2 linked regions of the Ramlibacter pinisoli genome follow. The protein of the gene in region 2 binds, or shares a complex with, the protein of the main gene of each other region. Links are inferred from orthologs where the notes say so. Each region holds a gene or a part of one and is shown on either strand. Other genes may lie near its edges.

Region 1 (14,182 bases), on a different replicon or contig from region 2:
TCCCGCGGGCGAAATGGCCCGCGCTCGCGGCGGCGTCCGTCCTGTACTTCGTCGTCTGGAACGTCGCCAGCACGTACTCGGCGCTCCTGATCCCCTCCGGCCAGGCCGCGATCCTGGGCTTCACCATGCCCGTGTGGACCGTCCTCATCGCCTGGCTGCTGCTGGGGGACAGGCCGTCCCCGCGCATGTGGCTGGCCGTGGTGCTGGCGGCGCTGGCGGTGCTGCTCCTGGCCATCCCGGCCCGCGAGGCCTATCGCGATGCGCCGGCCGGCTTCGTGCTCGGGGTGGCCGCGGGCCTGGGCTGGGCGGCGGGCACGGTGGTGCTCAAGCGCGCCGCCGTGTCGGCGCCGGCGCTCGTGCTCACCGCCTGGCAGTTGCTGGTCGCGGCCGTGCCCATCGGGCTGGTGGCGCTGTGGGTCGGGCACGGGCAGTGGTTCGTGCCGTCCTGGACCTCGGTGCTCGTGATCGGCTACATCACCCTGGTGCCGCTGGCCATCGGCAACGCGGCCTGGTTCGCCGTCGTGGGCCTGTTGCCGGCCACGGTGGCGGGCCTGTCCGCCGTGCTGGTCCCGATCGTGGCGATGGTCACGGGCGCCATCGTGCACGCCGAGCCGCTCGGGCCGTTCCAGCTGGGCGCGATGCTGTGCTCCGGCAGCGCGCTGTTCCTCGCGCTGGCGAAGGCCAAGCCCAGGCCCGCACAGGACGTCCCGGCCAGGAACAAGGCCCCCTGAGCCTGTCCAGCTCAGAGGGCCGTGCGGACGTTCGAGCTCCGTTCAGAGCTTCTGGGTCTGCATGAAGCGGTCGAACGTCGCTTCGGTGAAGCGGAACCAGAGGTTCTGGTCGGCGCGGAACTTCGCCATGTCGGCGTAGATCTTCTTGAAGCTCTCGTTCTTGGCCGAGGTCTCGTCGTAGATCGCCTGCGCGTTCTTCCACGCCGCGTTCATCATGTCCTGCGGGAAGGCACGCAGCTTGGCGCCCTGCGACACCAGCTGCTTGAGCGCGACCGGATTGCGGGCGTCGTACTTGGCCTGCATGTCCATGTGCGACTGCGCCGCCGCGGCTTCCAGGATGGCCTTGTTCTCGGCCGACAGGCTGTCCCAGGCCTTCTGGTTGATGAAGAAGTCGATCTGCGCCGAGCCTTCCCAGAACCCCGGGTAGTAGTAGTTGGGCGCGACCTTCACGAAGCCGAGCTTCAGGTCGTCATAGGGGCCGACCCATTCGGCGGCGTCGATGGTGCCCTTTTCCAGCGCGGTGTAGATCTCGCCACCCGGGATGTTCTGGGGCACCACGCCCATGCGTTCCATGATCTTGCCGGCGAAGCCCGCGATGCGGAACTTCATGCCCTTGAGGTCGGCCTGCGAGCGGATCTCCTTGCGGAACCAGCCGCCCATCTGCGCGCCGGTGTTGCCGCCCGGCAGGTTGATGAAGCTGTACTTGGCGTAGAACTCGCGCATCAGCTTCAGGCCGTTGCCCTCGTACATCCAGGCCGACATCTGGCGGCTGTTCAGCCCGAAGGGCACGGCGGTGCCCAGCGCGAAGGCCTCGTCCTTGCCGAAGAAGTAGTACGGCGCCGTCTGCGCCATCTCGATCGAGCCCTGCTGCACGCCGTCGACCACGCCGAAGGCCGGCATCAGTTCACCGGCCGCATGGGTCGAGATCTCGAACTTGCCGCCGGACATGGTCCTGACGGCCTTGGCGAAGGTCTCGGCCCCGCCGAACAGCGTGTCGAGCGACTTCGGAAAGCTCGAGGCCATGCGCCAGCGGATGGCGGCCTGCGCATGCACGGCCGGTGCGGCGCCGGCGGCCAGCACGCCCGCGATGCCGGCGTGCTTGATGAGGGAACGGCGGTCCATGGATGGAGTACTCCTGTTTGTAATAGGCGCGGATGATGCAAGCGCATCGGCGGCATTGCTTGCAGAACGCTGGCGCCGCGCCTCCGGTTCAATACCTAGAACCAACGAGCTTCAGCAAAAACGCCGCACAACGGCGGCGTCTGTCATGCAAAAAGCGTAACGGTTCCCCGTTTGCGATTGCCATCACCCCCGCAGGGGCACCGTTCGCGCGGAATAGCATGCAGCGCGAACACCACTTGAGGAAGGATCCGGCTTCGCCGGCCCTTCCTCAACCGATCGGACACCACGTCGACAACGGGCAGCGTTTTCGACGTGAACAAGTCAGAGCTTCTGGCTCTGCATGAAGCGGTCGAAGGTGGCCTCGGTGAAGCGGAACCAGAGGTTCTGGTCGGCGCGGAACTTCGCCAGGTCGCCGTACACCTTGGCCCAGCTGGGGTTCTTCTGCGACAGCTCGTCGTAGAGCGCCATCGAGGTCTTGAACGCGGCCGCCATCAGATCGGCAGGGAACGGGCGCAGCTTGGCGCCCGAGCCCACCAGCTGCTTGAGCGCGGTCGGGTTCTTGACGTCGTACTTGGCCTGCATCTCCACGTGGGCGTAGGCCGAGGCGGCCTCCACGATGGCCTTGTTCTCGGGCGAGAGCGCGTCGTAGGCCTTCTGGTTGATGTACAGGTCGAGCTGCAGGCCGCCCTCCCACCAGCCGGGGTAGTAGTAGAACGGCGCCACCTTGTTGAAGCCCAGCTTCTGGTCGTCGTAGGGGCCGATCCACTCGGCCGCGTCGATGGTGCCCTTCTCCAGCGCCGGGTAGATGTCGCCGCCGGGGATGTTCTGCGGCACGCCGCCCATGCGCTCGAGCACCTTGCCGGCGAAGCCGCCGATGCGCATCTTCATGCCCTTGAGGTCGGCGACGCTCTTGATCTCCTTGCGGAACCAGCCACCCATCTGCGCGCCGGTGTTGCCGCAGGCGAAATGGATGATGTTGTACCTGGCATAGAACTCGCGCATCAGCTTCAGGCCGTTGCCCTCGAAGGTCCATGCGCTCATCTGGCGGCTGTTCAGGCCGAAGGGGATGGCGCCGCCGATGGCGAAGGTCTCGTCCTTGCCGAAGAAGTAGTACGGCGCCGTGTGCGCGGCTTCCACCGAGCCCTGCTGCACGCCGTCGACCACGCCGAAGGCCGGCATGATCTCGCCGGCCGCGTGCACCGAGATCTCGAACTTGCCGCCCGACAGGCCCTTGACCTTCTGAGCGAACACCTCGGCCCCGCCGTAGATGGTGTCGAGCGACTTGGGGAAGCTGGAGGCCAGGCGCCAGCGGATGGCCTGCTGGGCATGGACGGCCGGCGCGGCGCCGGCGGCGAGGATGCCGGCGATGCCGGCACGCTGGATGAGGGATCGACGATCCATGGAGGTATCTCCTTGCTTGGCTTGTTCGGATGGCATGGGGCGTCGATGTGACGCCGCGGCATGATCCGGGGCCGCGTCGCAGGAGGCTTGCAATGCACTGACACGGCCGGGGCTGGCGTCAGGCGTTCGCAAGCGAAGGGTTTCTACCGGCTTGACAGGCGCGGCACAAAAGAAAAAAGCCGCACATCGTGCGGCCTTGATTCGCCTCAGGGGCGCTTCGACAACGCACAGCGTTGTCGAAGTGGATGCCCTTAGAGTTTTTGCGCCTGCATGAAGCGGTCGAACGTCGCTTCGGTGAAGCGGAACCAGAGGTTCTGGTCGGCGCGGAACTTGGAGAAGTCGGCGTAGATCTTCTTCCAGCTCTCGTTCTTGGAGTTCAGCTCGCCGTACAGGTCCATCGCGGCCTTGAACGCGGCCGACATCATGTCGGCCGGGAACGGGCGCAGCTTGACGCCGCCGCCCACCAGCTGCTTGAGCGCCGTGGGGTTCAGGGCGTCGTAGCGCGACTGCATCACCACGTGGGCATGCGAGGCCGCGGCCTGCACGATGGCCTTGTTCTCGGCCGACAGCGAGTCGAACGCCTTCTGGTTGATGAAGAAGTCGAGCTGCGGGCCGCCTTCCCACCAGCCGGGGTAGTAGTAGTACGGCGCGATCTTGCCGAAGCCCAGCTTCTGGTCGTCGTACGGGCCGACCCACTCGGCTGCGTCGATCGTGCCTTTTTCCAGCGCCGGGTAGATCTCGCCGCCCGGGATGTTCTGCGGCACGCCGCCGATGCGCTCGAGCACCTTGCCGCCGAAGCCGCCGATGCGGAACTTCAGGCCCTTGACGTCCTTGAGCGACTTGACTTCCTTGCGGAACCAGCCGCCCATCTGGGCGCCGGTGTTGCCGCCGGCGAAGTTGATGATGTTGTACTTGGCGTAGAACTCGCGCATCAGCTTCAGGCCGTTGCCCTCGTACATCCAGGCCGACATCTGGCGGCTGTTCAGGCCGAAGGGGATGGCGCAGCCCAGGGCGAAGCACTCGTCCTTGCCGAAGAAGTAGTACGGCGCGGTGTGCGCCATCTCGATGGAGCCGCCCTGCACGCCGTCGACCACGCCGAACGCCGGCATGAGTTCACCGGCCGCATGCACCGAGACCTCGAACTTGCCGCCCGACATGGCCTTGACCGAGTCGGCGAAGGTGACGGCCGCCCCGAAGATGGTGTCCAGCGACTTGGGGAAGCTGGAGGCCAAGCGCCAGCGCACGGCAGCCTGGGCATGCACCGCCGGTGCCACGCCGGCCGCGAGCACGCCTGCGATGCCCGCGTTTTTGATCAGGGAACGACGATCCATGGGGACTCCTCTGTGAATGAATAGCGCGACAAACGAATGTCGGACGTCATTCTAGGAATCGCTCTACTTTGGTACTCAGGGGTTTTCCCTTGCGCAATGCAGCGAATACTTTTGTTTCGCCGGCGCCGTCAGGAAAGCTTCAGTATTCTTTTTTGGGGCGGTGTGCGCGATGACAGAGGCCGTCATCTCCTCCAGGAGTCGCCTCGCCCCCGATCGGTCGTCATGCCGGGCTTGACCCGGCATCCATCCCCGGAAGGAGACCGCACCTCGAACCACGTTCGGGAGATGGATGGCGGGTCGAGCCCGCAATGACGGGAACGGGCGCATGCCGGAGCGACGGGAACGGGCGCATGCCGGAGCGCGCCCGCGGGACGTCATGCCTCGCTGCACTCCGGTGCGCGGAACGCGGCCCGCCCGGGCCGGGCGGCCCCGGTTACCCGACGACCTTCAGCGTCGGCGCCGTGCGCGGCACCAGGTCGGGGTAGCGCTTGCGGATCGACGCCTCGATGCCGGCGGCGTCCAGGCCTTGCAGGGCCAGCAGCTTGGCCGGGTCGCCGTGCTCGATGAACAGGTCGGGCAGGCCCAGTTGCAGCACCGGCTTGTCGATGCCGGCGGCGTGCAGGGCCTCGGCCACCGCGCTGCCGGCGCCGCCCGCGATGCAGCCCTCCTCCAGCGTCACCAGCGCGGCATGGCGCTGCGCCAGGTCGAGCAGCAGCGCGGTGTCCAGCGGCTTGGCCCAGCGCATGTTGGCCACGGTGGCATCGAGGCGTTCGCCGGCCTGCAGCGCCGGGTACAGCAGGGTGCCGAAGGCCAGCACCGCGATACCGGCGCCTTCGCCGGTGCGCGCGCGCCGCACCTCGCCCTTGCCGTACGGCAGCGCCTGCAGCCCCGGCTGCACGGCGACGCCGGCGCCGGCACCGCGCGGGTAGCGCACGGCCACCGGATGGTCCTGCTCGAAGGCGGTGGTGAGCAGCTTGCGGCACTCGTCCTCGTCGGCCGGACAGGCCACCGCGACGTTCGGGATGCAGCGCAGGAAGGCGATGTCGTAGGCGCCCGCGTGGGTGGCGCCGTCGGCGCCGACCAGGCCGGCGCGATCGAGCGCGAACACCACCGGCAGGTTCTGCAGCGCCACGTCGTGCACCAGCTGGTCGTAGCCGCGCTGCAGGAAGGTGGAATAGATCGCCACCACCGGCTTGAGGCCTTCGCAGGCCATGCCGGCCGCGAACGTGACGGCGTGCTGCTCGGCGATGCCGACGTCGAAGTAGCGGTCGGGGAAGCGCTTCTCGAATTCGACCAGCCCGGAGCCCTCGCGCATGGCGGGCGTGATGCCCACCAGCCGCTGGTCCTGGGCCGCCATGTCGCACAGCCACTGGCCGAACACCTGGGTGAAGGTGGTCTTGCCGGGCGTGGCCGGTGCCGTCAGGCCCACCTTGGGATCGAACTTGCCCGGCCCGTGGTAGGCCACCGGGTCGGCCTCGGCCAGCTTGTAGCCCTGGCCCTTCTTGGTCACCACGTGCAGGAACTGCGGCCCCTTCAGGTGGCGGATGTTCTCCAGCGTGGGCACCAGGGAATCGAGGTCGTGGCCGTCGATCGGGCCGATGTAGTTGAAGCCGAACTTCTCGAACAGCGTGGCCGGCACCACCATGCCCTTGGCGTGCTCCTCGATGCGCTTGGCCAGCTCGAACAGCGGCGGGGCGACCTTCAGCACGTTCTTGCCGACGTTCTTGGCGGCGGCGTAGAACTGGCCGCTCATCAGCTGCGCCAGGTAGCGGTTCAGCGCGCCGACCGGCGGGCTGATCGACATGTCGTTGTCGTTCAGGATCACCAGCAGGTCGCAGTCGCACACGCCGGCGTTGTTCAGGGCCTCGAACGCCATGCCGGCGGTCATGGCGCCGTCGCCGATGATGGCCACCGCCTTGCGGTCCTCGCCCTTGCGATGCGCCGACAGCGCCATGCCGAGCGCGGCGGAGATGCTGGTCGACGAGTGCGCGGTGCCGAAGGTGTCGTAGTCGCTCTCCTCGCGGCGCGGGAACCCCGACAGCCCCCCGAGCTGGCGCAGCGTGCCCATGCGCTCGCGCCGGCCGGTGAGGATCTTGTGCGGATAGGTCTGGTGGCCCACGTCCCACACCAGCCGGTCGTGCGGAGTGTTGAACACGTAGTGCAGCGCGATGGTGAGTTCGACCGTGCCGAGGTTGGAGCTCAGGTGGCCGCCGGTGCGCGACACGCTGTCGAGCACGAAGGCGCGCAGCTCCGCGGCCAGCTGGGTGAGCTGGGCGCGCGGCACGCGGCGCAGGTCGGCCGGGGACTGGATGGAATCGAGCAAGGCAGCCATGGGGATCTTCAGTTGTCGCGGTCGACGACCATGCGGGCGAGCGCGTCGAGCGCCCGCGTGTCGCGCAGGCCGCTGGCCGCCAGCGCATCGAGCGCCTGCGCCAGCAACTCGCCGGCGTAGGCGCGCGAACGGTCCAGGCCCAGCAGCGAGACGTAGGTCGGCTTGTCCTGCTGGGCGTCCTTGCCGGCCGTCTTGCCGAGGGTGGCCGAATCGGCGATGACGTCCAGGATGTCGTCGACCACCTGGAACGCCAGGCCCACCGCGGCCCCGTAGCGGCGCAGGGCGTCCTGCGCCTGCGCATCGGCGCTGCCGCAGGCGGCGCCCATGAGGACGCTGCCCTGGAGCAAGGCGCCGGTCTTCAGGCGGTGCATGTGCCGCAGCTGGTCCTCGGTGAGGGCCAGTCCCACGCTGGCCAGGTCGATGGCCTGGCCGCCGGCCATGCCCTCGTGGCCCGCGGCCCGCGCGAGCAGGCGCACCAGCCGCGCCTGCACGCCGGCGGGGATGCCTTCGTCGTCGGGGGCCAGCAGCTCGAACGCCAGGGCCTGCAGCGCATCGCCGGCCAGCAGCGCGCGCGCCTGACCGAACTGCACGTGCACGGTGGGCTTGCCGCGGCGCAGGACATCGTTGTCCATGCAGGGCATGTCGTCGTGCACCAGCGAGTAGGCGTGGATCAGCTCGACGGCGCAGGCGGCCCGCAGGGCGGCCTGGACGTTGCCGCCGACGGCCTCGGCGCCGGCCAGCACCAGCAGCGGGCGCAGCCGCTTGCCGCCATCGAGCACGGCGTAGCGCATGGCGTCGCCCAGGCCGGCGGGCGCCTCGGCCACCACCCAGCGCGACAAGGCGGATTCGACGCGGTCGAGGTGGGCGGCGCTCCAGGAGCGAAGGTCGAATGCGGCGGTCACTGCGGCGTCCACGGCTTGAGAGCGCCCTCGTCGAGGATCTTGATCTGCTGTTCGACGGCGTCGAGCTTGCCGCGGCAGAACGCGAGCAGTTCGGCGCCGCGGCGGTATCCCGTGAGCAGCTGCTCCAGGGGCAGCTGGCCGGACTCGATCACCTGCAGCAGCTGCTCGAGTTCCTCGAGCGCCGCCTCGTAGCTGGCCGGCGGCTGGGATGGGTCCTGGGACATCGGGATCTTGGAGGCAAAGGAGCGATTCTAGGCGGGGCCGGGGTCGGGGGACCCGGGGGGTACAATCCCGCCCCTCACTCGCGCCAGTCCCCGGATGAAGCGCTTCCCTGCCCCTTCATAGGGGGAGTCTCTAGGTCAGGTTCATGTCTGATTTAAGTCTTCAGTTCCAGCAGGCCACAAGCCAACTATCCGTTTCCAGCTACTTCGACGACACGCTCTTCCAACGCGAGATGGACGCCCTCTTCCGGGGCGGCCCCCGGTATGTGGGGCATGAGCTGTCGGTGCCGAACAAAGGCGATTTCCACGCCCTGCCCCAGGAGGGCGAGGGGCGCGCGCTGCTGCGCACGCCGCGCGGCGTGGAGCTGGTGTCCAACGTCTGCCGCCACCGCCAGGCGGTGATCCTGCGCGGGCGCGGCAACCTGGGCGCCGAGCCCGGCTCGGGGGGCAACATCGTGTGCCCGTTACACCGCTGGACCTACAGCGGCGGCGGCCATGGCACCCGCGCCGGCACCCTGCTGGGCGCGCCGCATTTCGCCCAGGACCCCTGCCTGAACCTCGACAACTGGAAGCTGCGCGAGTGGAACGGCCTGCTGTTCGAGGACAACGGCCGCGACATCGCCGCCGACCTGGCCGGCATGGGCCCGCGGGCCGACCTCGACTTCACCGGCATGGTGCTCGACCGGGTCGAACTGCACGAGTGCAACTACAACTGGAAGACCTTCATCGAGGTCTACCTCGAGGACTACCACGTCGGGCCGTTCCACCCGGGCCTGGGCAGCTTCGTCGCCTGCGAGGACCTGCGCTGGGAGTTCAAGGACCAGTACTCGGTGCAGACGGTGGGCGTGGCCAACCGCCTGGGCCGGGCCGGCAGCCCGGTCTATGAGCGCTGGCACCGGGAACTGCTGGCCTACCGCGAGGGCGAGCCGCCCAAGTACGGCGCCATCTGGCTCACCTACTACCCGCACATCATGGTGGAGTGGTACCCGCACGTGCTCACCGTGTCCACCCTGCACCCCATCGGGCCGCAGAAGACGCTCAACGTGGTGGAGTTCTTCTACCCCGAGGAGATCGCGGCGTTCGAGCGCGGCTTCGTGGAGGCCCAGCAGGCGGCTTATATGGAGACCTGCGTCGAGGACGACGAGATCGCCCTGCGCATGGACGCCGGCCGCAAGGCGCTGATGCAGCGTGGCACCAACGAGGTCGGGCCCTACCAGAGCCCGATGGAGGACGGCATGCAGCACTTCCACGAGTGGTACCGCCAGCACATGGCCGGGCACCTGCCGCGCGCCTGATGGCCCCGCTGCCGCCGGGGGCCTGATGCAGGCCCTCTGGATGGTCCTGGCCTCGTTCGCCTTCGCCACGATGGCGGTGTGCGTGAAGGTGGCCTCCGACTGGTTCAACGCCTCCGAGCTGGTGTTCTGGCGCGGGCTGCTGGGCATGCTGTTCATGTGGCTGTTCGCGCGCCGGCAGGGCGTGAGCCTGCGCACCGCCCACGGCGGCATGCACGCGTGGCGCAGCCTGGTGGGGGTGCTGTCGCTGGGCGCGTGGTTCTATGCCATCGGCGGCCTGCCCCTGGCCACCGCGATGACGCTCAACTACCTGAGCAGCGTGTGGATCGCGGCCTTCCTGGTCGGCGGCGCGCTGGTCACCTGGAACCCGCGCAGCGGCAGCATGCTGCGCCAGGGCCCGGTGGCGCTGGCGGTGCTGGCGGGCTTTGCCGGCGTGGTGCTGCTGCTGCGCCCCACCATCGACAAGGACCAGCTCTTCGCCGGGCTGGTCGGCCTGCTGTCGGGCCTGGCCTCGGCCTTTGCCTACCTGCAGGTGATGGCGCTGGGCAAGCTGGGCGAGCCGGAGGCGCGCACCGTCTTCTACTTCGCGCTCGGCTCCGCGCTGGCCGGCGCCGTCGGCGTGGCGCTCACCGGGGTCTCGCCCTGGGACTGGCTGCACGCGGCATGGCTGTTGCCGGTGGGCCTGTTCGCGTCGCTCGGCCAGTGGTGCATGACGCGAGCCTACAGCCATGGCGCCACGCTGGTCGTGGCCAGTTTGCAATACTCGGGCATCGTCTTCGGCGCGATCTACAGCGTGGTCCTGTTCCACGACACGATCGCCCCGATGGGATGGATCGGGATGGCGCTGATCGTCGCCAGCGGCGTCGCCGCCACCATCCTGCGCGAACGCGCGGCACCGAACGCACCCGCAGAGGAACATTGACATGGCCTACACCACCCTCGTCACCGCCGAGCAACTCCAGGCGCTGCGAGCAGCCGGCGCACCGCTGATGGTGTTCGACTGCAGCTTCGAACTGGCGAACCCGGCCGCCGGCCAGGAGCAGCACCGGGAACTGCACATCGCCGGCGCCGTGCATGCGGATCTCGACCACGCTCTGTCCGATGAAGGCGTGGTCGAGGCCGACGGCAGCCGCCACCCGCACGCCGACGCCGCCTCGGGTGGCCGGCACCCGCTGCCCAGCCGCGAGAAATTCGCCATGTGGCTGTGCTCGGTCGGCTTCTCCAACGACATGCAGGCCGTGGTGTACGACCGCCAGAACGCCAACTACTGCGGCCGCCTGTGGTGGATGCTCAAGTGGGCCGGCCACGACGCGGTGGCGATGCTCGATGGCGGCCTGGCCGCCTGGCAGGCCGCCGGCGGCGAGGTGTCCAGCGGCGAGGAGCCGGCGCGCTTCCAGTCGAATTTCGCGCTCGGCGAGCCGCTGCGCCGGCTGGCGACCACGGCCGACGTCCAGCGCGCGCTGGGCACCGACCGCCAGACGCTGATCGACGCCCGCGTGGCGCCGCGCTGGCGCGGCGAGGTCGAGCCGATCGACCCGGTGGCCGGCCGCATCCCGGGCGCGCTGAACCGGCCCTCGGCACTGAACGTGGAGGCCGACGGCCGCTTCAAGCCGGCGGCGCAACTGCGGCGCGAATTCGACGCCCTGCTGCAGGGCCGCGATCCGGCGACGGCGGTGATGTACTGCGGCAGCGGCGTGAGCGCCCTGCCCAATGCCGTCGGTTACGAGCTGGCCGGGCTGCCGCCGCCGGCACTCTATGCCGGCAGTTGGAGCGAATGGTGCAGTGACCCGGCGCGGCCGGTCGAGAGGGGCTGACGCCGCGCAGGCGCAGCCACGCGCCACGCGACAGCCGGACGCGGCCTAGCGACCGCCGACGGCGTTGCCCGGGGTGCGGTTGGTCGACCCCTTGGCCGCCGCGTCCTGAGACGCTCCCGCGCCCATGGCGCCGGTGCCGTTGCTGGCGCCCAGCCCGCCCTGCAGGCCCGCCCCGGGCTGCGCGGACTGGCCTTGCCCACCCGCATCGGCGCTGCCGCGCCCGGTGGTGCCGGGAACGGGATTGCCGGACGCGTTCGGGCTCGCCGGGGCGCCGCTGTCGGCGCCCTTCTGGCAACCCGCCAGGCCCGCCGCGAGCGCCACGGCCACGGCGAGGAAACGCAGCGCCGTCACTTCGTCGTGGTGGTGGTGCTGCTGCTGGAGGGCGACGAGCTCATGCTGCCGCTCGAACCCGTGCTGCCGCCGGCCGAGCCCGCGGAACCGCCCGAGGCGCCCATGCTGCTGGAGCTGCCCGACGAGCCGGAGCTGCCCATCGACGTGCTGCTGCCCGTGCTGCCGGACGAGCCGCTGGCGCCGCTACCGGCCGGTTCGGAACCCTTGCCGCAGGCGCTGAGAGACAGGGCCGCTGCGGCGACCAGGGCCAGGGTGGTGCTCCGGGAGAGGATGGAAACGTTCATTGTTGGAACTCCTTGAGAGGGTTGCGTCTCGATGGACGAAAGTCGAGGGGAATGGGATGCCGTGGCTGCCCGGTCGCGAGAGGGCGGCCTCGACTGCCCTTCGGCTGACTCTAGGGAGGCCCCGCGAGCAGGTTGTCGTCTGCCACTGTCGATGGCTGTAGGACAACGCAGGGCTGCTGGCCGCGGCTGGGCCAGCGCGGCTCAGGCCATGAGCGAAACCAGCAATTCCTCGCGCAGAGCTTCAGGCACGGCCTGCAGTTCGCGCTTGCGTTCGCGCAGCCGCTCGCCCAGGCGCAGCAGGTCGATACCGCAGCGCCGCGCCTTGGGGAACATCTCCTCGCGCTCCTCGCGCACGTGGTGGTCGATGTACTCGCCCAGCACGGTCACCTTGGCGTCGTACAGCTCCTCGTGCGGATCCATCGACAGGATCTGCACGATGAGGTCCTTGGCGCTGGCGTGCTCGACCTCGGCTTCATCCATCAGGTCGTCGTCGCGGATCGCCTCGCGCACCGGGGGATAGAACAGCTCCTCCTCCAGCTTGGCGTGGATCACCAGCTCCATGCAGATCTGCTCGGCCAGCGCCTTGCGGCGCGCCTCCGGTGCGTCGTTCGCCGCCAGTGCGCGGTAAGCCTGGAACAGCTTGTGCACCGCCTGGTGGTCCGCGTCGAGCAGGTCGAGCGCGTCCTCGGTTCGCGTCGTCATCGTGGATCCTTCCGTCTGTGGCGCCTCAGCGCCGGCTGCCGGTCTCGGTGTCGTTCTTGTCCTGCTGCTTCAGCGTGGACTCGGCGGGCGTGCCCGCGGCGGCCGGCTGGCTCTCGGGCGTGCCCGCATCCTCCGGCTGCATGTCGGTGTCGGGCGTGCCGCGCTGCTGGGGCGCCGGCTGGCGGCCTTCGCGCGGTGCCTTGGGTTTGTCGGGGTGCATGGAAAAACTCCTCGTCCAGTGCGAGATGCGCACTGTAGGCAGCGCGGCTCGCCCGGGGCTGTCAGTGCGCCTCTGCCGCTGCTGTAGGACGGCGGGCCCGTCAGCCCGGCCGTACGCGGTCGCCGCGCCGGCTGCGCCGCTCGTACGCGGCCATGAGCGGCGTCACCGACACGCCGTGCAGCACGATGGAGGCGACCACGACCGCCAGCGTCAGCCCGGACAGCCGGGCGGCCAGCTGCGGATCGAGGCCGTGGTTGATCGCGTAGGCCAGGTAGTAGAGCGAGCCGATGCCGCGGATGCCGAACCAGCCGAGCAGCAGCCGGCGCGTGTGCCCGACCCTGGCGCCGGCCAGGCCGAGTGCGACCGACAGGGGACGGATGACGAGCAGCAGCAGCGGCACGAACCACCAGGCGGCCGGCTGCCACTCGACCGCCCACAGCAGGCTGCCGATGGTCACCACCACGGCCACCTCGCCGATGCGTTCGAGCTGCTGGTTGAAGCCGAGCACCGCGTGCGCCATGAAGGCGGGGGCGTGGCGGCGGTCCACCGCCATCTTGTCGGCCACGTGGCGGTCGGGCGTGGCGGCGGCCTGTTCCACCGCACGCTGCGTGGACGCCGGCGATTCACCCTGCTCCTGCACCAGGCGCCGCAACGCCACCCCGGCGGCGAACACCGCGAGGAAACCGTAGGCGTGGGCGAGCACCGCGGTGCCGTAGGCCAGCGCGATCAGGCCGAGCGCCAGGAAGTCGTCCAGCCCCACCGCCTCCTTGTGCTCGCGCCGCAGGTACAGCACCAGCCGGCCGGTCGCGATGCCCAGGACGGCGCCGATGCCGATGCCGGCCGCGATCGCCCACGCGAAGTCGACCGCGATCCAGCGCCAGCCCCAGGCGCCCAGGTCGTGCAGCCCGAGCAGCCCCAGGCCGAGCATCACGAAGGGGAAGGCGGTGCCGTCGTTGAGGCCGCCTTCGCCGGTGAGCGCGAAGCGCACCTGGTCCTGGTCGCCCGGCTCCTGCACCTGCACGTCGGAGGCCAGCACCGGGTCGGTGGGGGCGAGCAGGCCGCCCAGCAGCACCGCCGCACCGACCGACAGGCCCAGGAGGAAATGGCCGGCCGCGGCGATGCAGGCGATCGTCACCACCATCGACGTGGTGGCCAGGCGCAGCGGCTCCAGCCAGCGCCGATCGCCCAGGCCGTGGCTCAGCTTCAGGCCGGCGGTGAACAGCGACACCAGCACCACGACTTCGGTCAGGCGCTCCAGCAGCACGGTGTGCGACAGCGGGCCGGCCTGGATCCAGCCCAGGCCGAGCGGGCTGACGGCCACGCCGACCGCGAGGTACAGCATCGCGGTCGACAGCGGCAGCCGCGCCAGCACCGTCCCGGCCAGCGCCAGCACGATGAGGAGCAGCCCGATCAGGACGGACCAGAGCGCGAAGGCCATGCAGCCATGCTGGGCGGCGGCGCGCGGCGCCGGTGTGGGGC
Region 2 (14,053 bases):
CGGTGGCGAGGTCGGTGATGTTCGCGACGCCGTCCTCGGCGATCTCGAACGTCTTGTCGTGCGAGCCGTATTCCTCGGCCTGCTGCGCCATCAGCCCGACGTTGGGCACCGTGCCCATGGTCTTGGGGTCGAAGGCACCGTGCCACTTGCAGAAGTTGATGATCTCCTGGTAGATGCGGGCGAAGGTGGACTCGGGGATGGCCGCCTTCACCTCGTGCAGGCGGCCATCGGCGCCGTACATCTTGCCGCCCTGGCGGATCATGGCCGGCATCGACGCGTCCACGATCACGTCGTTGGGCGAATGGAAGTTGGTGATGCCCTTGGCCGAATCGACCATGGCCAGCGCGGGACGGTTCTCCAGGCAGGCATGCAGGTCGCGCTTGATCTCGTCCTGCTGCGACTGCGGCAGCGTGGCGATCTTGTCGTACAGGTTCGCCATGCCGTTGTTGACGTTCACGCCCAGCTCGTCGAACAGCTTGCCGTGCTTTTCGAAGGCTTCCTTGTAGAAGGTGCGCACGCAGTGGCCGAACACGATGGGGTGGGACACCTTCATCATGGTGGCCTTCACATGCAGCGAGAACATCACGCCGGTGTTCTTCGCGTCGTCGATCTGCTGCTGGTAGAAGGCCAGCAAGGCCTTCTTGCTCATGAACATCGAGTCGATGATCTCGCCTTCCAGCAGGGGAACCTTGGCCTTCAGGACCACCGTCTTGCCGGACTTGGTGACCAGTTCCAACTTGACGTCGCGCGCCTTGTCCAGCGTCATCGACTTCTCGCTGCTGTAAAAGTCGCCGCCAACCATGTGCGAGACGTGGGTGCGCGAGGCAGGGCTCCACTCGGCCATGCTGTGGGGATGCTTGCGCGCGAATTCCTTGACCGCCTTGGGCGCACGGCGGTCGGAGTTGCCTTCACGCAGCACCGGATTGACCGCGGAGCCCAGCACCTTGCCGTAGCGCTGGCGGATCGACTTCTCCGCCTCGTCCTTCGGGTTTTCCGGGTACTCCGGAACCATGTAGCCCTGGCCGCGCAGTTCGCGGATGGCCGCCACCAACTGGTTCTGGGAAGCGCTGATGTTGGGCAGCTTGATGATGTTGGTGTCCGGCTGCAGCGTCTTCTTGCCCAGTTCCGCGAGGGTGTTGGGCACTTTCTGCGCGTCGGTCAGGAAGTCCGGGAACTCGCCGAGGATCCGGTTGGCGACCGAGATGTCGCTCTCGGTCACCTCGATGCCTGCCGCAGCCGCGAAGGTGCGGACGATGGGCAGGAAGGAATGCGTCGCCAGGTACGGGGCTTCGTCGGTGAGCGTGTAGATGATCTTGGAACGGTCGGCAGCCAAGGGATGTCTCTCAGGAAGTGGGTTGAGGGCTGCACCCGGGAGGGCGCAACCCCGCCATTTTATGAGATGGAACCCAATGCCACCACATGAGGCAAAACCAATGAAAAAGCCCCGGGGGCCTTGCGGTCCCCGGGGCTCCGGAGGCGGGCCTGCAGGGCCCTACATGTGGTCGATCATCACCTGGCCGAAGCCGGAGCAGCTGACCTGCGTCGCGCCGTCCATCAGGCGGGCAAAGTCGTAGGTCACCTTCTTGGACAGGATGGCCTTTTCCAGTGACGAGATGATCTTGTCGGCGGCCTCCGTCCAGCCCATGTGCCGCAGCATCATCTCGGCCGACAGGATCTCGGAACCGGGATTCACGTAATCCTTGCCGGCGTACTTCGGCGCGGTGCCGTGCGTGGCCTCGAACATGGCGACCGAGTCGCCCATGTTCGCGCCCGGCGCGATGCCGATGCCGCCCACCTGCGCCGCCAGCGCATCCGAGATGTAGTCGCCGTTCAGGTTCAGCGTGGCGACCACGCTGTACTCCGCCGGCCGCATCAGGATCTGCTGCAGGAAGGCATCGGCGATCACGTCCTTGACCACGATGTCCTTGCCGGTGCGGGGATTCTTGAACTTCATCCACGGCCCCCCGTCGATGGGGACCGCCCCGAACTCCTTCCCGGCCAGGGCGTAGCCCCAGTCGCGGAAGCCGCCTTCGGTGAACTTCATGATGTTGCCCTTGTGCACCAGGGTCACCGAGGGCCTTCCATTGTCGATGGCGTATTGGAGCGCCCGGCGCACCAGCCGCTCGGTGCCCTCGATCGACACCGGCTTGATGCCCAGCGCGGAGGTCTCGGGAAAGCGGATCGTCTTGGCGCCCATCTCCCTGACCAGGAAATCGATCGTCTTCTTCGCCTCGTCGCTCCCCGCCTCGTACTCGATGCCGGCGTAGATGTCTTCCGAGTTCTCGCGGAAGATCACCATGTTGGTCTTCTCGGGCTCCTTCAGCGGCGACGGCACGCCCTTGAAGTACTGCACCGGGCGCAGGCAGACGTACAGGTCCAGCTCCTGGCGCAGGGCCACGTTGAGCGACCGGATGCCGCCACCGACGGGCGTGGTCAGCGGCCCCTTGATGGAGACCACGAACTCGCGCGCAGCCTGCAGGGTCTCGTCGGGCAGCCAGACACCGGGCCCGTACACCTGGGTGGCCTTCTCGCCGGCGTACATCTCCATCCAATGGATCTTCCGCTTGCCGCCGTACGCCTTCGCCACAGCGGCATCCACCACCTTCAACATCACCGGCGTGATGTCCCGCCCCGTCCCGTCCCCCTCGATGTACGGGATGATCGGCTCGTCCGGCACGCTCAGGGACATGTCGGCCTTGACCGTGATCCTCTCGCCTTGGCTGGGCACCTTGATGTGCTGATACATGGAAAAACGGTCTCCGGGAGGGGCGGCGGGGGGCGGTTACCCAGCGATGAGCCCGCGGATTCTAGCCGCGCGGTCTGGCGGCGCTTCCGCCGGACCTAGGGTGAACCCTGATGCGCGCCAGGCATTGTCAACCGTGCGCAACGCTCCCGCGTTTCCGAAAGACTTCCCGGGGACGGGAGGTGTTTCTCGAAAACCATTTGGAACAAGGAAAGACCATGAACAAGCTGCTCGCCGCCCTCGTGACCGCCCTCTTCGCGACCGCCTCCTTCGCCGCCTCGCACGCCGGCGCCCCGATGGCCGGCGCTTCCGCCCCGAAGGCCGAAGCGAAGGCTGAGAAGAAGGAAGCCAAGGCCGAGAAGAAGGAAGCCAAGGCTGAAGCCAAGGCCGAAAAGAAGGAAGCCAAGGCCGATGCCAAGGCTGACAAGAAGGAAGCCAAGGCCGAGAAGAAGGAAGAAGCCAAGAAGTAATCCTTCGGCTTGCTCCGGCATCCGCTTGCGGGTGCCAGCCAGATGCCCGCCTCGCGCGGGCATCGTCGTTTCCGGGCCTGTCAACCGCTGCTGTGCTGCGTCCGTTACGGGAGAGCCTTCCGGATTTCTCGGTAGGGCACCAGACGATCTCCCGTACTTTTCAAGGACCGAATGATGAACAAGCTGCTCGCCGCCCTGATGGCCACCGCCTTCTCCGCCGCCGTCTTCGCGCAAGCCCCCGCCGCCCCGGCCGCTCCGGCTGCTCCCGCCAAGGTCGAAGCCAAGAAGGACGAGAAGGCCGTCGCCAAGTCGGACAAGAAGGCCTCCAAGAAGAAGGCCAAGGCCAAGAAGACCGAAGAGAAGAAGGCCTAAGCAGCTTTCCGCTCACCCTCGAATGCCCGCTGCCGCGGGCATTTTCTTTTGGCCGACACCAGGCTTGCGTTCCGCCACAATCGCGCCCCATGAAAGCCTTCCTCACCGCCATCGCGCTGGGCTGCGTCATTTCCTCGGCATCGGCCCAGGATGCGCAGATGGATCTCCCCCGCATCCGCCTGGGAGCGGGGATGCACCAGATCGATGCCCAGGTCGCCGCCACGCCGGACCAGCGTTCCACCGGGCTCATGTACCGCAAGCAGATGCCGCAGCACGAAGGCATGTTGTTCGTCTTCGAGCAACCGTCGATGCAATGCTTCTGGATGAAGAACACCCTGCTGCCGCTGACCGCGGCGTTCGTGGCCGACGACGGCGAGGTGGTCAATCTCGCGGACATGGCGCCGCAGACCACCGAATCGCACTGCTCCACCCGTCCGGTGCGCTATGTCCTCGAGATGAACCAGGGCTGGTTCACCAAGCGAGGCATCAAGCCCGGCACCCGGCTCACCGGCCAGGTGTTCCAGAAATAACGGCGGACCAGACGGCAAAAAGGCCCGCGACGCGGGCCTTCTGCTTTCGGGGCGGAGCGGGTCAGCCGAAGTTCTTCTGCACGAAGTCCCAGTTCACCAGCTTGTCCAGGTAGGTCTCGACGAACTTGGGGCGCAGGTTGCGGTAGTCGATGTAATAGGCGTGTTCCCAGACGTCGACCGTCAGCAGCGCCTTGTCGGGTGTGGTGAGCGGGGTGCCGGCGGCGCCGGTGTTCACGATGTCCAGGCTGCCGTCGGGCTTCTTGACCAGCCAGGTCCAGCCGGAACCGAAGTTGCCGACAGCCGACTTCACAAAAGCCTCGCGGAAGGCCGCGTAGCTGCCCCACTTCGCCGTGATGGCGCTGGCCAGGCTGCCCGTGGGCTCGCCGCCGCCGTTCGGCTTCATGCAGTTCCAGAAGAAGGTGTGGTTCCAGACCTGGGCCGAGTTGTTGTAGATGCCGCCGGAGGATTTCTTGATGATCTCCTCGAGCGTCATGTTCTCGAACTCGGTCCCCTTCTGCAGGTTGTTCAGGTTGACGACGTACGCGTTGTGGTGCTTGCCGTGGTGGTACTCCAACGTCTCCTTGGAATAATGCGGCGCCAGCGAATCGATCGGGTACGGAAGCGGGGGCAGGGTGTGTTCCATGGTTGTCCTTGAGGTATTGGGGTCCGGGAAGCCGCCGATTCTAGGCACTAAAGCAACCGGGGCTGCGACACCGTCAGATCGACCTCGCCTTCGGCGAGGCTCGCGCGCAGCGCCTGGCCCGGTCGCGTCTGGGCAGCACGGGTCACGACCTTCCCTTCACTGTCGACGAGAAGCGCGTAGCCGCGCTGCAAGACCAGGCGAGGGTCGAGCAGCTGCAGCCGAAGTTCCGCCCGATGCAACCCGTCGGTCGTGCGAACGAGCCGCCGCGTGGTTCCCGCCGCGCGCGCATCCGCCAAGGTGTTCAGCCGGCTGCGGGCCCGCTCGATCCGGATCTCGACCGCGTGTCGCAGCCGGTCGCCCAGCTGGCCGAGCCGGCGCTGCTGCTGCGAGAGCCGGGCCGATGGCCGGCCGACCCGTGCGACCACCTGGTCGAGCCGTTGCGCCGCGACATCGAGTCGGCGCTCGATTCCCGAGCGCAGCAATTGCCCGGCCGCGTCCAGACCCTGGAGCAGGTCCGCACGGGGCCGCGCGACCAGTTCGGCCGCGGCCGTGGGTGTCGGGGCACGCAGGTCGGCGCAGAAGTCGGCAATGGTGACGTCGGTCTCGTGACCGACCCCGCACACCACCGGCACCGGACTGCGCACGATGGCGCGCGCCAGCGCTTCGTCGTTGAACGACCAGAGATCCTCGATCGACCCGCCGCCGCGCACAAGCAGGATCACGTCGACGGTGCCGTCTTGCGCCAGCCCGTACAGTGCTTCCAGTGCGCGGATGAGCTCGGGCACGGCCTGTCCGCCCTGGACGGCGGCCGGTGCCAGCACGACGGGAAGGTGCGGGACGCGCCGGCGCAATGCGGTCGACACGTCGTGCAGCGCCGCTGCGCCCAGGGACGTGACGAGTCCGATGCCGCGCGGCATCGGCGGTAACGGGCGCTTGCGGTCCGGGTCGAACAGCCCCTCGGCCTCCAGCTTGGCCTTCAGCCGCAGGAACCGCTCATACCAGGCGCCCTGCCCCGCCCGCTGCAGGCTCTCCACCACCAGTTGCAGGTCGCCGCGCGGCTCGTACACCGCCACCCGGCCCTGTACCTCGACGAGGTCGCCGTCCGCCGGGACGAACGGGAGCAACGAGGCGGCCCGCCGGAACATGGCGCAGCGCAACTGTCCCTGCGGGTCCTTGAGCGTGAAATAGAAATGGCCGCTGGACGCGCGCGAGAAGCCCGAAATCTCGCCGCGCACCGCGACCGGATTGAGCCGGGCATCCAGAAAATCAGCAATGGCGCGGCATAGCGCACCAACTTGCCAGATCCGGGGCGCCGCTGCTGGTTCGTCAGGTCCGACCATCAGTTGCGGCGCGGGTCCGCACCCGTCGCGGTGGCCGGATTCATCCACAACAGGGCGATTCCATCCACCGCCTGGATGAAGCTCGGCAGGAGGCCCGATTTCACCGTGCAAGTCATTGATTTCAAAGGAGAATTTTCTGCTGAAAATGTCACCGGACTGTCACTGTGCAGCACCGATGCGGCTTCGCGACACCGGGGAGGGGGTTTCTGCACAAAGTTATCCACAATTTCTGTGGGTCACGTCCTACGAGCGGTAGCGTTCTTCCTACAGCACCGCTGTCCCCCCATAATCGCGCCCTGTTCAGCACATTTCAGCGCGGCGGAGCCCCTCTTTGTTGTCGATCATACAAGCCGCAGGCTGGCCGATCTGGCCCCTTCTCGCCTGCTCCATCCTTGCCCTTGCCCTCGTCATCGAGCGCTTTCTCAGCCTCAAGACCAGCCGCGTCGCGCCGCCCCGGTTGCTGGACGAAGCCCTGGCGGTCTCGCGCAGCACGGTGCCCAATCCCGATGTGGTCACCCAGCTCGAGCAGAACTCGGCACTCGGCGAAGTGCTGGCCAGCGGCTTTCGCGCACTCAACAGTGACCCGCGTTGCACCGAGGCCGACCTGCGGGCGTCGATGGAAGGCACCGGTCGTGCCGTTGCCCACCGCCTGGAGCGCTACCTGAGCGCACTGGCCACCATCGCATCCGCCGCCCCGCTGCTCGGCCTGCTCGGCACCGTGATCGGCATGATCGAGATCTTCGGCTCCCAGTCGCCGGGATCGGCGACCTCGGGCGGCAATCCGGCACAGTTGGCCCAGGGCATCTCGATCGCGCTCTACAACACGGCGTTCGGGCTCATCGTCGCGATTCCGGCGCTCATCTTCTGGCGCTACTTCAGGGCCCGGGTGGACGCCTACCTGCTCACGCTCGAGCTGTCGGCCGAGCGCTTCCTGCGCCACCTGAACTCGCTGAGGCGCGCATGAATTTCCGTCCCCGTGGCAAGGACGAGCCCGAGATCAACCTGATCCCGTTCATCGACGTGCTGCTGGTGGTGCTGATCTTCCTGATGCTGTCGACCACCTACAGCAAGTTCACCGAACTCCAGCTGCGCCTGCCGGTGGCCGATGCCGACGCCCAGCGCGACTACCCGCGCGAGGTCGTGGTGGGCGTGGCCAGCGACGGCCGCTACACGGTCAACCGCCAGCCGATCGCCGGCCGCAGCGTCGACCTGCTGGCCGGGGCGCTGGCCGACGCCGCCAAGGCCGGCAAGGACAGCGTGGTCATCGTCAGCGCCGATGCCGCCGCACCCCACCAGTCGGTGATCTCGGTGCTGGAAGCGGCACGCCGGTCCGGCCTGCAGCAGGTCACCTTCGCCGCCCAGTCGTCCGCGCAGGCCGGAGGGCGCTGAGCCCATGCGCGCGGCCCTGCAGCGCGCATGGCTTCACCGCGGCGCGCTCGGCTGGTCGCTGCTTCCGGTTTCGTGGCTCTACGGCGCCCTGTCCGGGCTGCGCCGCGCGCTGTTCCGGCTGGGTGTCTTCGAGACCCAGCACCTGCCCGTCCCCGTCGTCGTCGTCGGCAACGTGATCACCGGTGGCGCGGGCAAGACACCGGTGGTCATCGCCGTGGTGGAGCACCTGCGTTCGCGCGGATTGCGGCCAGGCGTCGTCTCGCGCGGCTATGGCCGGCAGGGGACTGGCTGCATTGAGGTGACCCCGCAAAGCGATCCCCGAGCGGTCGGCGACGAACCGCTCCTCGTGGCCACGCGCTGTTCGGTTCCGGTCGGCGTCGCAGCCGACCGCCCGCTGGCGGCCCGCGCGCTGCTCGCGGCGCACCCGGACGTGAAAGTGCTCGTGAGCGACGACGGCCTGCAGCACCACGCGCTGGGCCGCGACATCGAGATCGTGGTGTTCGACGATCGCGGCGCCGGCAATGGCTGGCTGCTCCCTGCGGGGCCGTTGCGCGAACCGTGGCCACGACCGGCCGACCTTGTCGTGCGCACGGCAGCATCGGGCATCGAGGGCCACCACGTGGAACGCCGGCTGGGGACCGAGGCCCGACGCGCCGATGGCACCCAGGTCCCGTTGCAATCGTTCGCCGGCCGTTCGTGCGTGGCGCTGGCGGGCATCGCGCGGCCACAGGCGTTCTTCCGCATGCTCGAAGACGCCGGGATCACCCTCGCCAGGACGGTGCCGCTGCCCGACCACGACGATTTCAGCGGCTCCCTGCCGGACCTGGGAGCCGAGCAGCCGCTGCTGTGCACGGAAAAGGATGCGTCCAAGCTCTGGCGTTCCCATCCCGGCGCGTGGGCGGTCCCGCTCGAGGTGACCATCGAACCGCGCTTCTGGACCGCCCTCGATGCGCTGCTGGACCCGAAGCTATCATCGGCCGATGGATCCCAAGCTGCTTGAGTTGCTGGTCTGCCCCGTGACCAAAGGCCACCTCGACCTCGATCGCGCGCGGCAGGAACTGGTGTCGCGCAGCGCCCGGCTCGCCTATCCGATCCGCGACGGCATCCCGGTGCTGCTCGAGGAAGAGGCCCGCACCCTCACCGACGAGGAACTCGAGCGCCTGCCGACCCGCACCCCGCTGGTCTAGCCATGGCCTTCACGGTCCTGATCCCGGCGCGGCTGGCGTCGACGCGCTTGCCGAACAAGCCTCTCGCGGACATCGCGGGCAAGCCGATGGTGGTGCGCGTGGCCGAACGGGCACGCAGTTCGTCGGCCCAGACCGTGGTGGTGGCGGCCGACAGCCCGTCCATTGTCGAAGCCTGTGCCGCGCATGGGGTCCAGGCCGTCCTCACCGGGGTCGACCACCCCTCCGGCACGGACCGCCTGGCCGAAGCCAGCCGCAAACTCGGCCTGGCCGATTCGCACGTGGTCGTGAACGTCCAGGGCGACGAGCCGCTCATCGACCCGGCGCTCATCGATGCCGTCGCCGCCTTGCTCGACGGAGCCGGCGATGCCGTGATGAGCACCGCCGCGCACCCGATCACCTCGGTCGCCGAGTTCACGAACCCGAACGTGGTGAAGGTCGTCACGGACGCCCGGCAACTGGCGCTGTACTTCAGCCGAGCGCCCATCCCGTGGTGGCGCGACGGATACGCCGACGCCATCGCCTCCCTGCCCACGACGGCTCCCCTGCGCCACGTCGGCATTTACGGCTACCGCTGCGACTTCCTGCGTGCCTTTCCGCTCCTGCCGCCAGCACCCCTGGAGCACCTCGAGGCGCTGGAGCAGTTGCGGGCACTCTGGCACGGGCACCGCATCGCGGTCCACGTCACTGCGGATGCACCGGGGCCGGGGGTCGACACACCCGAGGACCTGGAGCGCGTCCGGCGCCTTTTCCTGCCCTAGCGCTGTAAGGCTACGCAAGGGCTGCGTGCTATCCTCAAGCGCAGACGCGCGACGGCCGGCGCGGGGAAGCCCTTGGCCCGCAGCGCCCCGAGATTCCAACCATCCGAGGATAGACATCCATGAGATTGATCCTGCTGGGCGCGCCTGGCGCAGGCAAGGGCACACAGGCCACGTTCATCTGCCAGAAGTACGGCATCCCGCAGATCTCCACCGGCGACATGCTGCGTGCCGCCGTCAAGGCAGGGACGCCCCTGGGCGTGGCCGCCAAGAAAGTCATGGATTCGGGCGCCCTCGTCGGCGACGACATCATCATCGGCCTCGTGCAGGAGCGGCTCGCGCAGCCTGACTGCGCGCGCGGCTTCCTGTTCGACGGCTTTCCCCGCACCATTCCGCAGGCCGACGCCATGAAGGACGCCGGCGTGCGGCTCGACTACGTGCTCGAGATCGACGTGCCGTTCGAGGCCATCGTCGAGCGCATGAGCGGCCGCCGTTCGCACGCGGCCTCGGGCCGCACCTATCACGTGAAGTTCAACCCGCCGAAGGTGGCGGGTGTCGACGACGTCACCGGCGAGCCGCTGGTCCAGCGTGACGACGACAAGGAAGAAACGGTCATGAAGCGGCTGCAGGTCTATGCCTCGCAGACGCGGCCGCTGGTCGACTACTACGCCAAGTGGTCCGCCGCCGATCCCCTCAACGCACCCAAGTACCGCGCCATCAGCGGCGTCGGCACCGTGGAAGACATCACCGCCCGGGCGCTCCAGGCCCTGTCGAGCTGATCGAGCCGGCGCGCTCGCCGATCCTGCGCGACGGCGGGCTCGCGGCCATTCCGGACGGCCCCGCAACACCCTCAGCCCGCCAGCAGCTCCAGTAGCAGGTCGATCCGCGCCTTCACGGGCGATTGCCGGCTGGCCGGCAGCAGGGTCGCGCCCTCCCCCACGATCGCACCCTCGGCGCAGCGCGTGCTGCGCACGACCCGGACACCCTTGGCCAGGGCTGCGAGCAGCGCCTCCTCGAGCCGGTGGTGCAGCGTGCCGTTGCCGGTGCCGATGGCAACGAGCCCCTGCACGCCATCGTCCACCAGCAGGTCGACGATGCGGCCGGTGACACCCGCGTGGCTGGACACCAGCTCCACGCGCGGCCAAGCCGACACCTGCCCGAGTCGGCCCGCCCATCCCGGATCGACGGCGGATTCGGGCCACTCACCCACGAGACGCAGCCGCCCCTCCTCGATGAAGCCCAACGCTCCGGCATCGCCGGACGAGAAGGCGTCGAGCCGGTACGGATGCACCTTCCGCACATGCTCCGCACCGTGGAGCGTGCCGGCGCAGGCCACGGTGACGCCGCGCGCACCGGGCGTGCGGACCACGGCGATGGCATCGACGATGTTCTGTGGCCCGTCCGGTGCGAGGGCCGTGGCCGGCCGCATCGCGCAGGTCAACACCACCGGTTTGGCAGCCGGCAGCACGCGATGCAGGAAGTACGCCGTTTCCTCCAGCGTGTCGGTGCCGTGGGTGACCACGATGCCCTGCACGTCGGGCTGCGCCAGCCAGTGGGCGCAGCGCCCGGCGAGGTCGCGCCAGACCGCCGGCTCCATGTCCTTGCTGTCGATCTGGGCCACCTGCTCGGCAACCACCTGCAGCCCGGCCAGCCCCGGAAGGCCTTCGAGCAGCCTGTCGACGCCCAGCTGGGCGGCTTGGTAGCCGACGTGGTCGGCTGCCGACGGGGCGACCCCGGCGATGGTGCCACCCGTGCCCAGAAGAACGATCCGATCGGCCGTCACTTGCACTCTTTCACGAAACTGGTTAAAAATACAGCCACTGGATGGGCAGCCAGTATCCTGCGTGATCTGCCCCTAGGAGCCTTCCGCATGACCGAGACGCCCAAGCTCACCGCCCGCCAGCAGCAGATTCTGGACCTGATCCAGGCGGCCATCGCCCGCACCGGCGCACCCCCCACCCGGGCCGAGATCGCCAGCGAGCTCGGCTTCAAGTCGGCCAACGCCGCCGAAGAGCACCTGCAGGCCCTGGCTCGCAAGGGTGTCATCGAGCTGGTCAGCGGCACCTCGCGCGGCATCCGCCTGCGCGGCGAGACGCTGCGCTCCATCCACGAGTCGCGCTTCAAGCAGTTCGCGTTGCCGCTGCCCAGCCTGGCACAGCTCGCGCTGCCCCTGGTGGGGCGGGTGGCGGCGGGTTCGCCCATCCTGGCGCAGGAGCATGTCGACCAGACCTACTACGTCGAGAGCAGCCTGTTCCAGCGCCGCCCCGACTACCTGCTCAAGGTGCGCGGCATGTCGATGCGCGACGCCGGCATCATGGACGGCGACCTGCTCGCGGTGCAGGCCACCAAGGACGCCAAGAACGGGCAGATCGTCGTGGCCCGCCTCGGCGACGAGGTCACCGTCAAGCGGTTCCGCCGCAACAAGCACCTCATCGAGCTGCACGCCGAGAACCCCGACTACCCCACCATCGTGGTCGAGCCCGGCGAGCCGTTCGAGATCGAAGGGCTGGCCGTCGGCCTGATCCGCAACACCATGCTCATGTGAATCCCTGCCGGGCGGCAGCAGGTGGCGGGCGTATGGCGCGACAGGCGCCATCACCCTGCGCGGCCCGGCCCATCGTCGCAATCTCGCCTGTGTTTCCAACCTGCGGTTCGAGGAGAAGTGACATGGGTCTCACGATGATCAGCCTGGCCGGCGCGTTCGGCTCCCTGCGGCGCCTGGTGCGCGCCGCACTGCGCGCCCTGACGGGCCGTCAAGACGGCACCCCGGTGGCGGGGCGCCCCGCCACCGGCTTGCACATGGCCGAAGGCCGTGGCCACGTGGCCTGGCCGGCCACCCACCCGGTGGCGGCGGCGCGGCGCCTGCGCGTACTGCGCGTGGTCGATGCCGGGCATGCACCCAGCACGGCCGGCCGCATGGTCATCTCCGGCCGCATGGCCGACGTCTGCGCCGAACTGGAGCGCCTGGCCGCCCTGGAGGCGGCGGCGGCCTGATCCGGGTGTGACCGGTGGGCATCGCCCGCTGGGCGCGTTGCCCGGGCAGGCAATGCCCGAGGCGTCGCCCGAGGTTTACTGGGCGCCGGCCAGGTAGTCCGCCTTGCCCAGCTCCACCCCGTTGTGCCGAAGGATGGCGTAGGCGGTGGTCACGTGGAAGAAGAAGTTGGGCAGCACCCAGTGCTTCAGGTACGCCTCGCCCTTCATGGTGCGCGTCGCCTCGCGTCCTACCGGGAAGGTGATGTCCTTGTCCTCGGTGCCGTCGATCTTCTCGACCGGCACGGTGTCCAGCCACGCCAGGGTCTTGGCGATGCGGGCCTTCAGTTCCTCGATGGTCGTTTCGGTGTCCTCGAACTTCGGCGCCTCCACGCCCGACAACCGCGCGATGCCCAGCTTGGGGCCGTCGCAGGCGATCAGGACCTGCCGGGTCAGGGGCAGCATGTCCGGCGCCAGGCGCGCGACGGTCAGCACCTGGGGATCGAACTTGCGCGCCTGCGCGTGCGCCAGGCCCTTGTCGAGGATGTGGCTGAGGTTCTTCAGGGTGGTGCGGAAGATCGGCAGGCTGGCCGAAGCCATCGAAATCGCCATCAAAAGTCTCCTGGGTGTGCGGATGGAAAGGCGCGATGCTAGCGGCACCCGGCCAACTCTGCCGAGCATGCCGCCGTTGCCCGCGCGGCTCGCGGCACAATCGCGGCATGAACATCGTGATCCTCGACGATTACCAGGATGCCGTGCGCAAGCTGCAGTGCGCGACCAAGCTCGAGGCCTATCCCGCCAAGGTCTACACCAACACCGTCAAGGGCATCGGCCAGTTGTCGGTGCGGCTGCGCGATGCCGACGTCATCGTGCTGATCCGCGAGCGCACGCACATCTCCCGCCAACTGCTCGAAAAGCTCCCCCGCCTGAAGCTCATCTCGCAGACTGGCAAGGCAGGCGCCCACATCGACATCGAGGCCTGCACCGAACGCGGCGTGGTCGTGACCGAGGGCACCGGTTCGCCGGTGGCGCCGGCCGAGCTGACCTGGGCGCTCATCATGGCCTCCATGCGGCGGCTTCCCCAGTACATCCAGACCCTCAAGCACGGCGGCTGGCAGCAGTCGGGCATGAAGTCGGCTTCGATGCCGGTGAACTTCGGCCTGGGCACGGTGCTGAAGGACAAGACGCTGGGCATCTGGGGCTACGGCAAGATCGGCCAGCTGGTGGCCGGCTACGGGCGCGCCTTCGGCATGAAGGTGATGGTGTGGGGCCGCGAGGGCTCGCGCTCGCGCGCCCAGACCGATGGCCACCAGGCCGCCGAAAGCCGTGAGCAGCTGTTCGCCCAGAGCGACGTGCTCAGCCTGCACCTTCGCCTGAACGCCGAAACCGCGGGCATCGTGAAGCTCGAGGACTTCGGCCGCATGAAGCCCACTTCGCTGTTCGTCAACACCTCGCGCGCCGAACTGGTCGAGTCCGATGCGCTCCTCGCCGCCCTCAACCGGGGCCGGCCCGGCATGGCGGCCGTCGACGTGTTCGAGAGCGAACCCATCCTGCAGGGCCACGCGCTGCTGCGGCTGGAAAACTGCATCTGCACCCCGCACATCGGCTACGTGGAGCAGCAAAGCTACGAGATGTACTTCGGCGCCGCCTTCGA

Evidence for each region.
Region 1: the proteins of xseA (region 2) and GON04_RS06125 are in contact, whole or in part, in a cryo-EM structure (PDB 8TXR), measured with the Escherichia coli proteins. The link is inferred for Ramlibacter pinisoli from one-to-one orthologs.

What each region holds. Positions count from the first base shown.
Region 1 is NZ_WSEL01000003.1:1,028,674-1,042,855, forward strand. The notes cover bases 6,430-9,367. They hold GON04_RS06125 (exodeoxyribonuclease VII small subunit), read right to left. Parts: upstream 8,044-9,367; coding sequence 7,816-8,043; downstream 6,430-7,815. Other genes in these bases: dxs (1-deoxy-D-xylulose-5-phosphate synthase), read right to left, coding at 6,430-6,917; GON04_RS06120 (polyprenyl synthetase family protein), read right to left, coding at 6,926-7,819; GON04_RS06130 (aromatic ring-hydroxylating oxygenase subunit alpha), read left to right, coding at 8,187-9,335; GON04_RS06135 (DMT family transporter), read left to right, coding at 9,361-9,367. In the rest of the region: GON04_RS06095 (DMT family transporter), read left to right, coding at 1-731; GON04_RS06100 (TRAP transporter substrate-binding protein), read right to left, coding at 774-1,853; GON04_RS06105 (TRAP transporter substrate-binding protein), read right to left, coding at 2,175-3,254; GON04_RS06110 (TRAP transporter substrate-binding protein), read right to left, coding at 3,506-4,585; more of dxs, read right to left, coding at 5,019-6,429; more of GON04_RS06135, read left to right, coding at 9,368-10,254; GON04_RS06140 (sulfurtransferase), read left to right, coding at 10,256-11,146; GON04_RS06145 (hypothetical protein), read right to left, coding at 11,192-11,497; GON04_RS06150 (hypothetical protein), read left to right, coding at 11,507-11,797; GON04_RS06155 (hemerythrin domain-containing protein), read right to left, coding at 11,983-12,483; GON04_RS06160 (hypothetical protein), read right to left, coding at 12,509-12,703; GON04_RS06165 (cation:proton antiporter), read right to left, coding at 12,804-14,141. UniProt on the Escherichia coli protein: Bidirectionally degrades single-stranded DNA into large acid-insoluble oligonucleotides, which are then degraded further into small acid-soluble oligonucleotides.
Region 2 is NZ_WSEL01000009.1:180,875-194,927, forward strand. Bases 3,953-6,761 are described here. They hold xseA (exodeoxyribonuclease VII large subunit), read right to left. Parts: upstream 6,099-6,761; coding sequence 4,806-6,098; downstream 3,953-4,805. Other genes in these bases: GON04_RS15355 (DUF192 domain-containing protein), read left to right, coding at 3,953-4,115; GON04_RS15360 (superoxide dismutase), read right to left, coding at 4,177-4,758; GON04_RS15375 (MotA/TolQ/ExbB proton channel family protein), read left to right, coding at 6,430-6,761. Outside these bases: GON04_RS15335 (NADP-dependent isocitrate dehydrogenase), read right to left, coding at 1-1,333; icd (NADP-dependent isocitrate dehydrogenase), read right to left, coding at 1,493-2,746; GON04_RS15345 (cell envelope biogenesis protein TolA), read left to right, coding at 2,962-3,213; GON04_RS15350 (hypothetical protein), read left to right, coding at 3,388-3,585; more of GON04_RS15355, read left to right, coding at 3,675-3,952; more of GON04_RS15375, read left to right, coding at 6,762-7,062; GON04_RS15380 (ExbD/TolR family protein), read left to right, coding at 7,059-7,487; lpxK (tetraacyldisaccharide 4'-kinase), read left to right, coding at 7,492-8,487; GON04_RS15390 (Trm112 family protein), read left to right, coding at 8,468-8,674; kdsB (3-deoxy-manno-octulosonate cytidylyltransferase), read left to right, coding at 8,677-9,432; adk (adenylate kinase), read left to right, coding at 9,552-10,208; GON04_RS15405 (asparaginase), read right to left, coding at 10,280-11,212; transcriptional repressor LexA, read left to right, coding at 11,300-11,974; GON04_RS15415 (hypothetical protein), read left to right, coding at 12,097-12,423; GON04_RS15420 (DUF1993 domain-containing protein), read right to left, coding at 12,499-13,011; GON04_RS15425 (D-2-hydroxyacid dehydrogenase family protein), read left to right, coding at 13,119-14,053. UniProt on the Escherichia coli protein: Bidirectionally degrades single-stranded DNA into large acid-insoluble oligonucleotides, which are then degraded further into small acid-soluble oligonucleotides.